DNA from 3 places in the Pantoea sp. X-Soil-YNGN-785 genome. Region 1 is predicted to be linked to each of the others. Evidence: riboswitches for the same ligand, from Rfam matches in the RefSeq annotation. Region 1 holds a riboswitch; each other region holds the start of a gene.
The links. A riboswitch is a leader RNA that binds a small molecule or an ion and turns the genes downstream of it on or off. The one in region 1 is predicted to bind thiamine pyrophosphate.
Positions count from the first base shown of each region.

Region 2: linked by a shared signal. The riboswitch ahead of AC6I8E_RS20860 (FAD-dependent oxidoreductase) and the one ahead of thiB (thiamine ABC transporter substrate binding subunit) in region 1 are both predicted to bind thiamine pyrophosphate.
Region 3: linked by a shared signal. The riboswitch ahead of thiC (phosphomethylpyrimidine synthase ThiC) and the one ahead of thiB (thiamine ABC transporter substrate binding subunit) in region 1 are both predicted to bind thiamine pyrophosphate.

Region 1 covers NZ_AP035942.1:700,678-703,931, forward strand. Annotated here, with positions in the region: gene thiP (thiamine/thiamine pyrophosphate ABC transporter permease ThiP) at 1-151, opposite strand, end outside; gene thiB (thiamine ABC transporter substrate binding subunit) at 127-1,113, opposite strand; TPP riboswitch at 1,160-1,262, opposite strand; gene sgrR (HTH-type transcriptional regulator SgrR) at 1,298-2,959, opposite strand; gene AC6I8E_RS03100 (MFS transporter) at 3,213-3,254, shown strand, end outside.
Region 2 covers NZ_AP035943.1:472,883-476,136, reverse strand. Annotated here, with positions in the region: gene AC6I8E_RS20870 (alkene reductase) at 1-545, shown strand, start outside; gene AC6I8E_RS20865 (ArsR/SmtB family transcription factor) at 562-876, shown strand; TPP riboswitch at 1,023-1,142, shown strand; gene AC6I8E_RS20860 (FAD-dependent oxidoreductase) at 1,274-2,218, shown strand; gene thiS (sulfur carrier protein ThiS) at 2,202-2,399, shown strand; gene AC6I8E_RS20850 (thiazole synthase) at 2,402-3,157, shown strand; gene AC6I8E_RS20845 (ThiF family adenylyltransferase) at 3,167-3,254, shown strand, end outside.
Region 3 covers NZ_AP035942.1:246,014-249,267, reverse strand. Annotated here, with positions in the region: gene nudC (NAD(+) diphosphatase) at 1-368, opposite strand, end outside; gene AC6I8E_RS01090 (Rsd/AlgQ family anti-sigma factor) at 458-964, shown strand; TPP riboswitch at 1,117-1,217, shown strand; gene thiC (phosphomethylpyrimidine synthase ThiC) at 1,305-3,227, shown strand; gene thiE (thiamine phosphate synthase) at 3,230-3,254, shown strand, end outside.

The sequences.
Region 1 (3,254 bases):
AGTCATCCTGCAGCACGCCGCGTAAGTCCGTGTCCGGTGCGGCGCTCCAGAGTGCACCGAAGGCCAGAAACGCCACGAGTGTCAGTAACACCGTGGCGAGGGAACCGGGGATCAGCCAGCGCGGCATCAGCGGCTGACGGCGCGTTGCCACTGGCTAATCCAGCCCGAACGCTGGCTGGCAACCTCTTCCGGCGAGAACTGCAGTGCGATGGAAGGCACGCTGAGCGCCGCGAAACCCGCTGGCAGTGGCGTGTCGATCACCGGGTACATCCAGTTGCCGGTGGGGATAGTGCGCTGGAAGTCAGGCGAGACCATAAATTTCATGAACTGCTGTGCCAGCGCCGGCTGCTTGCTGCTGGCTAACTGCGCGGCCACTTCAACCTGCAGATAGTGTCCTTCGGCAAAGGACGCGGCAGCGTAGTTCTCTTTCTTCTCTTCGATAATGTGATAAGCCGGTGAGGTGGTGTAGCTCAGCACCAGATCGCCTTCACCCTTCAGGAACAGGCCATAGGCTTCACTCCAGCCTTTAGTGACCGTCACAGTTTTCTGCGCCAGCTTTTGCCACGCCTGCGGAGCCTGATCGCCATAGACCTTCTGCATCCATAGCAGCAGACCTAAGCCGGGCGTGCTGGTGCGGGGATCTTCGTAGATCACCCGCCACTTCTCCGGGCTGTCGACCAGCTCTTTCAGGCTTTTTGGCGGATTTTTCAGCCGGGTTTTGTCATAGACAAAGGCGAAGTAGCCATAATCGAACGGCACGAAGGTGGTGTTGTGCCAGCCATCGGGCAGTTTTAATGTCGAGGTGTCGACCTGACTTTCGGCAAACAGGCCGGTTTTCTGCGCCGCCTGCACCAGATTGTTATCCAGCCCCAGCACCACATCGGCTTTGCTGTTTTTGCCTTCCATGCGGACGCGGTTCAGCAGCGAGACGCCATCTTCCAGCGTGACGAATTTCAGCTCGCAGTCGCACTGGGCTTCAAAGGCTTTTTTCACTGCCGGGCCAGGGCCCCAGTCGGCGGAGAAGGAGTCGTAGGTGTAGACCGTGAGAACTGGTTTTGCCGCCAGAACGGGGGCGGAGAGTAACAGCAGCACCGGCAGAACTTTGTTTAACACTTTGCGCTCCTTCAGGAGAATAGGGGATGAGTCGCAAAGGATCTGAGCACAGAGGCCTCTCAAATCCCTACGTCGGTATTAACCGAATCAGGTTCGACGGGTCTCTCTCAGCGGCTTGCTTGTGGCAGGCCGCACCCCGTTGAGAACGTCACATTCTAGTCATTTCAGCGCCGGGGCGAAAGCGTCACAGCGCCGGTGGCGCGAACCAGGCCGATTTAAAATCAAACCAGCCCAGCGTATTCATCCGCACGCCGCGCATGCTGCGCTGTCCTTCCAGTAGCAGCCAGTGGTGAAACAGCGGATGCAAACCGGCTTCTTCGACTAACTGCTTGCTCCATTCGGCCAGCGGCAGTGTTTTCTCACGCCAGCGGGCCGCATCGCCATGCCAGTCGATCGGCAGGCAGTGATGCAGCAGCGGGATCTCATAAAGCTGCGCGAACAGGGAGTAATTCAGCGGCAGGGTAAAGTTCACGCTGCCCAGCCAGATATCACTTTCCGCCTCGCCCTGATACCAGCTTTCGTAGCTGATCTCGCGTGTCTCCAGCGTGACGCCATGCGCTGCCAGCAGCGGACGCAGCGCGTTGGCGATGCCCTCATGCTCCACATGCTGACTGTACCAGGTCAGCGTCAGATGGGTTAAGCCGGGCGGTTTTTCCACGGGCGTCAGATCACGGCGATGATGCCAGCGCGGCAGCAGACCATACGCCGGAAACCAGTAGCGCTGATAGCCGACGCCGGCATGATTGAGCAGGGCAATGGGGTTAAACAGGTAGCTGACCCAGCGCCGCACCGCCTCGTTGCGACCCTGCTCTGAACGCTGATCGAACAGCAGATAGTAGCAGCCCTCTTCAAGGCGGCTCTCCTCCTGAACTTCATCGACGCTGTCGCCCTGCAGTCGGACACCGGCATAGACCAGCTCATTGCTGATGTCGGGCAGGACCCAGATAGAGACATCATCAATCAGGGCGCGAAAACCGAAGTAGTCATCAAACGCTTCGATTTTCAGCTGGCTCTCCTGATTGCGGATCACCCGGTAGGGACCGGTGCCAACAGGCTGACGGGCAAAATCACGCAGTGTCGGCCATTCGCGCGGCAGGATCATCGCACTGACGCTGCCGAGCAGCCAGGGTAATCCCTCGTCGGGCTGGCTTAAACGGATATCCAGCGTCCAGGGGGCAGGCGAGTCAATCTGCGCGATATGGGAAAAGAGTGGATGGGCGCGCTGACGCTCCAGCGTGGCGAGCACATCCTCCATCTCCAGTTCTCTGCCGTGATGGAAGCGAATCGCCGGACGCACAAAGAAGCGCCAGTGAAGTGGGGAAGTCTGCTGCCAGTGGTGCGCAATATCGGGTTCGATTTCCCCGTTTTCCTCATTTATCCGCGTCAGGCCGTTAAAAATCTGTCGCGCAATATGCGTTTCCGAGCGCCGCAGCGGCGAACCGGGCAGCAGGTTAAGCAGCGGACGATAGTAGAGCACCCGCAGGATATGCTTGCCCTGGCGGAAACTGCGCCCCAGGTGTGCCCCAATCATCTGCCGCACCTGGTTTTTATCGCCCACCAGCTGGACCAGTTGATCGATGCGATCCTGTTCCAGCAGATCCTCAGCACGCTGCTGCTGCAACGCCAGACCGGTGTAGCAGAAGGTGAGTTGCGATCGCCTGCCGCGGCCGGCTTCCGCCTGCCAGATCAGCCATCCTGCAGCCTGCATCCGGTTGAGCAGATTACGCATATGACGGCGAGAGCAATGCAGCAGGTCAGCCAGTTCGCTGAGGGTAATCTCCTGCGTTTGCCCCTGGCAGCTCTGCCACAGGCGAATGAACTGCTGCTTCAGACGTGATGAGGACATAAAAGAGGAACTCCCGGTGAAAAGCGCTCTGTTTTTTCTGCCCCATTTTAAGAGCAAACTTTGCGCTATGGGAAGAGCGGGAGGCATTCAGCAGTGAATGGCGTTCGACCCTCACTTCGCTGTTCAGTGGAGTGCTTTTCTGAGTAGGGTGCATTTACACCGCCAGCAGATGATCTCTGCTGGCTTTTTTCATGTTGCGCGGTATCGTCTACCCTTCTTTTTCCCGTCTGTTTGTTCTGAAAGGGATTTCGCTATGAAATCGCTGTTAACGCGGCAGCGCCGCATCAATCCGGTT
Region 2 (3,254 bases), on a different replicon from region 1:
TTTCGGAGCACACTAACTTCCGCACGGATGAATATGGCGGCTCAGCAGAGAATCGTCTGCGTTTCCTGCGTGAAGTTGTTGAGGCGGTCAGCGCGGTATTTGGCAGCCACCGTGTTGGCGTGCGGTTTGCGCCATTGTTTTCGAGTACTGACGAAGAGCGCGTCTATCTTGGCCTGGTTGAAAGCGATCCCCATGCGACCTATATCCGCGCCGCGGAGTTGCTGAATGAGCTGGAAGTTGGCTATCTCTCTATTGCCGAAGCGGACTGGGATAATAGCCCGGATATGCCAGAGAGTTTCCGGGTTGCGCTGCGGGAAACATTCCGTTCTCCGATCATCTATTCTGGTCGCTACACGGCGGAAAAAGCACAGCATATGCTTGATAAAGGCTGGGGCGATCTGGCGGGTTTTGGCCGCTCGTTTATTGCGAATCCCGATTTGCCGGCACGCATTAAAGCAGGTTATCCGCTGAATCCCGTCGATCACGCTTCCCTGTATGGCGGCACTGAGAAAGGCTATACTGACTATCCTGTTTTTCAATCCTGATCTTATGTGAGGCGGCATGTCCCCCGAAAATGCCCTGAAGTTACTGTCCAACCCGACCCGGGTGGCAGTACTAAAGTGGCTTAAAAATCCTGACGAAGCGTTTGCGGGCTATTCTCAGCTCTATCCCTTCGCTCAGTATGGCGTCTGTGCCACCCTCATCCAGGACAAGGCGGGCTTATCACAGCCCGCTACTTCGTTATGCCTGAAAGCCCTGCACAATGCGGGGCTGGTCGAAGCCAGCAAAGTCGGGAAGTGGACCTATTATCGCCGCGCTGAACCACGTATTCGTGAAATAACCGACGTGGTGACACAATCGCTGCAGGCGCTTTAGGGCGCCTGCCGTTTCAGCACTTCTCTGTTATCTTATCTGCGAATGCTGAGTCTTTGCACTTACAGTAAACGCCTGCACCTATCCCCCGGATTTCTGACTCGTCTTCACGCACGCGGCTTGACGAAGCTGCCCGCTTAACTTACAACTAAAGCCGTCAGGGGAGTCTCGCCAGAGAGACTGAGAGGCTAATAGCGCAGTGCGCGGCTTAGCGACCCTTAGAACCTGACCCAGTTGATACTGGCGTAGGAAGACGGGTATCGCATCCGATACTTGCCGCAGGCGCGCGTTCGCGACGTCTTTGCCTATTCCCTCTGTATCACGGGTCTTCGTTAACCGATAACGAGGCCAAAGTGAAACATCTCATTCTTAATCACTCTCTTCCTCTCCGGTGGGCACCATGAGCCGCTGGTCGGTGCTGGGCAGCGGCGTTGCCGGGCTGTGTGTCGCCACGCTACTGCTGGAACGGGGAGAAGCCGTTGAAGTCATTACGCAGCCTGACTGTCGTGCCGCCTCGCACTGGGCGGGGGGCATGCTTGCGCCCTGGTGCGAAGCAGAAAGCGCGCCACACCAGGTCATCGAATGGGGCCAGCACGCTGCCGGATGGTGGGCGAAACGCGTCGACGGCGTGGAGCAGCAGGGCACGCTGGTGGTTGCGCCACCGCGTGACAGCCGCGAACTGACGCGCTTCGCCAGCATGACGCAGCAGCATCAGTGGGTCGCCCCCGGTGACATCGAACCGGCGCTGGAAAATCGCTTTGCCCGCGGCCTGTTCTTTGCTGCAGAGGCGCATCTTGATCCGCGCTGCGCACTGCAGCAACTGCGCGTCACACTGCACGAGGCGGGCATACCCTTTCACAGCGGCAAACCCGGCGGCAAAATCATCGACTGCCGCGGCATCCACGCTCTTGATCAGCAGCCCGCTCTGCGCGCCGTGCGGGGCGAAATGTTGATCCTGCATACGCATGACGTTCAGCTCTCCCGTCCGGTCCGTTTGCTGCATCCGCGCTTTCCCTGCTATCTGGTGCCGCGTGCCGGAGGCCACTTCATGCTTGGAGCCACCATGGTCGAAAGTCACGACAGCAGCCCGATCAGCGCCAGGGCGATGATGGAGCTGCTGAGCGCGGCTTACAGTCTGCATCCGGCGCTGGCTGAAGCACGGATCGTAGAGAGCGGCACCGGTCTGCGTCCCGCCTACCGCCAGAACCTGCCGGAAGTCCGCTATGAAAATGGGCGCTTCTCGTTAAACGGGCTGTACCGCCACGGCTTTTTACTGGCCCCGATTATGGCTGAAAAACTCATGCTGCAACTCACTCAGGAGATGACTCATGCGAGTTCAACTTAATGGACGCACGATTGAAACCAGCGCAACAACGCTGGCGGAACTTATGGCGGAGCAGCAGATCGACCCGCGCACCGTCGCCACCGCACTGAACGGTGAGTTTGTGCCGCGCAGCCGTTATGTCAGCCAGCAGCTTCAAGCGGGCAGCCAGCTGGAAATCCTGTCACCGATGCAGGGAGGTTAACCATGTTCTATCAATTCACTCCGCAATCCCGTTTTCTGCTTGGCACCGCCGGATATCCGTCACCCGACATTCTGCATCAGGCTATCGATGCATCAGGTGCGGAGATAATTACCGTCAGTCTGCGTCGTGAAGGCAGCGAAGGCGGTGCCTTTCGCACGCTGTTGCAGCGGCTCAACAAACGGATTCTGCCGAATACCGCGGGCTGCCATACGGTAAAAGAGGCGGTGACGACGGCACAGATGGCGCGTGAACTGTTCGACACGCCGTGGATCAAGCTGGAAGTGATTGGTCATGCCGACACGCTGCAGCCCGATCCCTTTGCGCTGGTTGAAGCGGCCCGGATCCTCTGCGCTGATGGCTTCCAGGTCTTTCCCTACACCACCGAAGATCTGATTGTCGGCGAGAAGCTGCTGGAAGCGGGTTGTGAAGTGCTGATGCCCTGGGGCGCGCCAATTGGTTCCGGCCAGGGGCTGCGCAACATCGAGGGACTCCGCGCCATGCGTGCGTGGTTTAAAGATGTGCCGCTGATAATTGATGCGGGCATCGGTGCGCCAGGCCAGGCGGCGCAGGCGATGGAGATGGGTTTTGATGGCGTGCTGCTAAACACCGCGGTGGCGAAAGCACGCGATCCGGTGCGGATGGCGGGTGCCTTTGCCGCCGCGATCCACGGCGGGCATGAGGCGTTTCAGGCGGGATTGATGGAGCAGCGTGACATGGCGTCAGCTTCAACACCCATTTTTGGTCTGGCACAGTTCTGAGGAGCAGCAATGGATCGGTATCAGCGACAGACCATGTTGCCGGAGATCGGTGAAGCAGGGCAACAGCGCCTGAGCAGGGCAAGGGTGCTGGTGGTGG
Region 3 (3,254 bases), 450 kb from region 1:
TAACGCTCACGGCAATGGCTGCAGAGACAGGCAAATTCATGTTTGCTGTGGTGCATCTCATGGCCGCAATAGCCGCACCAGCGATGAGAACGGTAGAATTCCGCCAGCTGTACACCGCGACCCACCAGCTGAAACAGCTCCACATCCTGATCGATCAGCTGTCGCACGGAGAACATATCGGAAGAACGCGGCTCACAAATCAGCCAGACTTTTTCGCCCTGCCATTCACCAATGGTCCGGGCCTTACTGCCGGTTAAACCAAATTTTTCGGCGTTTCCGTGGGGTAAATCACCTTGTGGCAACCAAAGTTTCTGTTCATGGCTGACAATCCACCATCCAGCGTCTACGCTTGAGATTTCGCATTGCATTTATTTCGTCATCCTTAGCGTCAACCCGCACGCTGAAGCCCTGATGTTAAGTGTGTAGATAAACAACTATAACTCACATGGAGTTAGATATGCTTAACCAGTTAGACGTCCTGGCTGAACGCGTAGGTGGCAGTAATGAACTGGTCGATTCGTGGCTTGAAGCACGCCGCCAGCTACTGGTGACCTATTATCACCTGGTCGGTCTTAAACCTAAAAAAGAGGCGCTGACGCGTCTTGACGAGCAGGCGCTCGACAACTTCTGTCACGGCCTGGTCGACTATCTTTCTGCCGGTCACTTCAGTATCTATGAGCGCGTAATCAGCGAAATGAGTGGCGACAGCCCGATGATCGCTGCCGCGCAGATCTACCCTCCGCTGGAAGCGAATACTGAGCGTCTGATGCAGCTGTATGACGGTCACCTGCAGCAGGCGATTGACGATGAAAACTGCATGACCTTCCAGCAGGCACTCTCCGAAGTGGGCGAAGTGCTGGAATCACGCTTTACGCTGGAAGATAAGCTGATCCAGCTGGCCTGGGATAACCAGCTTGCTACGCCGCCAGTGGCGAATGACAGCCATATCGCGCGTCCGGCTTGATGGTTAACAACGGCAAAGGGCTTGAGATTATCCCGTAGCCCTTTTATGCTGAACAGGTTCTGAGGAGTACTCTCCAGAGAACCTTTGTTATTTTAGCGTTGAAATGTAAGGTTTTTACGCCCGGGTCTGTTATCAGACACCCGCGTAAAAACTGCTTCTTGTCGGAGTGCCCAGTTGGGCTGAGACCGTTAATTCGGGATCCGCGGAACCTGACCAGGTTAGAACCTGCGTAGGGAACAAGAGTAAAAATTCTCTGTATGCCAGCATGCCTGTGCTGTCTATACGGTTACTCCTTCCGAACTCCGGACAAGCATCGTTCCCCTTTAACAGGAAGATTGCTATGTCTGACCCAAAAATGACCCGTCGTGAACAACGTGCCCAGGCGCAGGAATTTATCGATTCCCTGCAAAGCGGCAGTGCTTTTCCCCAGTCCCGTCGCATCTGGATTACCGGCAGCCGGGAAGATATTCGCGTGCCGATGCGTGAAATCACCCTAAGCCCGACCCACATCGGCGGCACCAAAGAACAGCCTCTCTATGAGCAAAATGAAGCGGTGCCGGTCTATGACACGGCGGGTGCTTATGGTGATCCCGCGGCGCAGATCGATGTGCATCGTGGTCTGGAAAAGCTGCGCGCTCGCTGGATTGCTGAACGCGACGACAGTGAGCTTCTCGAACAGAACAGCTCGGGCTATACCCAGCAGCGGCTGGCTGACGAGGGGCTGGATCATCTGCGCTTCGATCACCTTCCGACACCGCGCCGCGCCCGTGCAGGCCGCCGTGTCACGCAACTGCACTATGCCCGTCAGGGCAGGATTACCCCGGAAATGGAGTTCATCGCCCTGCGGGAAAACATGGGCCGTGAGCGAATCCGCAGTGAGGTGCTGCTGCAACAGCATCCGGGACACAGTTTTGGCGCACATCTGCCCGCCGACATCACCCCCGAGTTTGTCCGTCAGGAGGTCGCTGCCGGACGCGCCATCATCCCTGCCAATATCAATCACCCGGAATCGGAGCCGATGATCATTGGTCGTAACTTCCTGGTTAAGGTCAACGCCAATATCGGTAACTCGGCAGTCACCTCTTCTATCGAGGAAGAAGTGGAAAAGCTGGTCTGGTCGACCCGCTGGGGTGCCGATACGGTGATGGATCTCTCTACCGGTCGCTATATTCATGAAACGCGAGAATGGATTTTGCGAAACAGCCCGGTGCCCATCGGTACCGTGCCGATCTATCAGGCGCTGGAAAAAGTGAATGGCGTGGCTGAGGCGCTGAACTGGGAAATATTCCGGGACACGCTGCTGGAGCAGGCGGAACAGGGCGTCGATTACTTCACTATCCACGCGGGCGTGCTGCTGCGTTATGTCCCGATGACGGCGAAACGTCTCACCGGGATCGTGTCGCGGGGGGGATCGATCATGGCCAAATGGTGCCTGTCGCATCATCAGGAGAGCTTCCTGTATGAGCACTTCCGGGAGATCTGTGAAATCTGCGCCGCTTACGATGTCTCCCTGTCGCTGGGCGATGGTCTGCGTCCGGGTTCGATTCAGGATGCCAACGATGAGGCGCAGTTTGCCGAACTGCGAACCCTGGGTGAACTGACGCGTATTGCCTGGGAGTATGACGTTCAGGTGATGATTGAAGGTCCGGGACATGTGCCGATGCATATGATCCGCCGTAATATGACCGAACAGCTCGACCTGTGCGATGAAGCCCCCTTCTACACGCTTGGCCCGCTGACCACTGACATCGCGCCCGGCTACGACCACTTCACCTCGGGTATCGGTGCCGCCATGATTGGCTGGTTTGGTTGCGCCATGCTGTGCTACGTCACGCCCAAAGAGCATCTGGGTCTGCCGAACAAAGAGGACGTGAAGCAGGGATTGATCACCTACAAAATCGCGGCGCATGCTGCCGATCTGGCGAAAGGCCACCCCGGTGCGCAGATCCGTGATAACGCCATGTCCAAAGCGCGCTTTGAATTCCGCTGGGAAGATCAGTTTAACCTGGCGCTGGATCCCCATACGGCAAGGGCGATGCATGATGAAACCCTGCCGCAGGAGTCGGGCAAGGTGGCCCATTTCTGCTCAATGTGCGGCCCCAAATTCTGCTCAATGAAAATTTCCCAGGAGGTGCGCGAGTTTGCGGCACGCCAGGATGCCCGTGCCGAGCCGGTTGAAGTTGGCATGGCGCAGATGTCAGATCGTTTCCGCAGCCGCGGCAGTGAGCTCTATCACCCTGCCGATGCCATTAAGGAGGAGTAAGGATGCCTGCATTTCCCGCTACCGCCC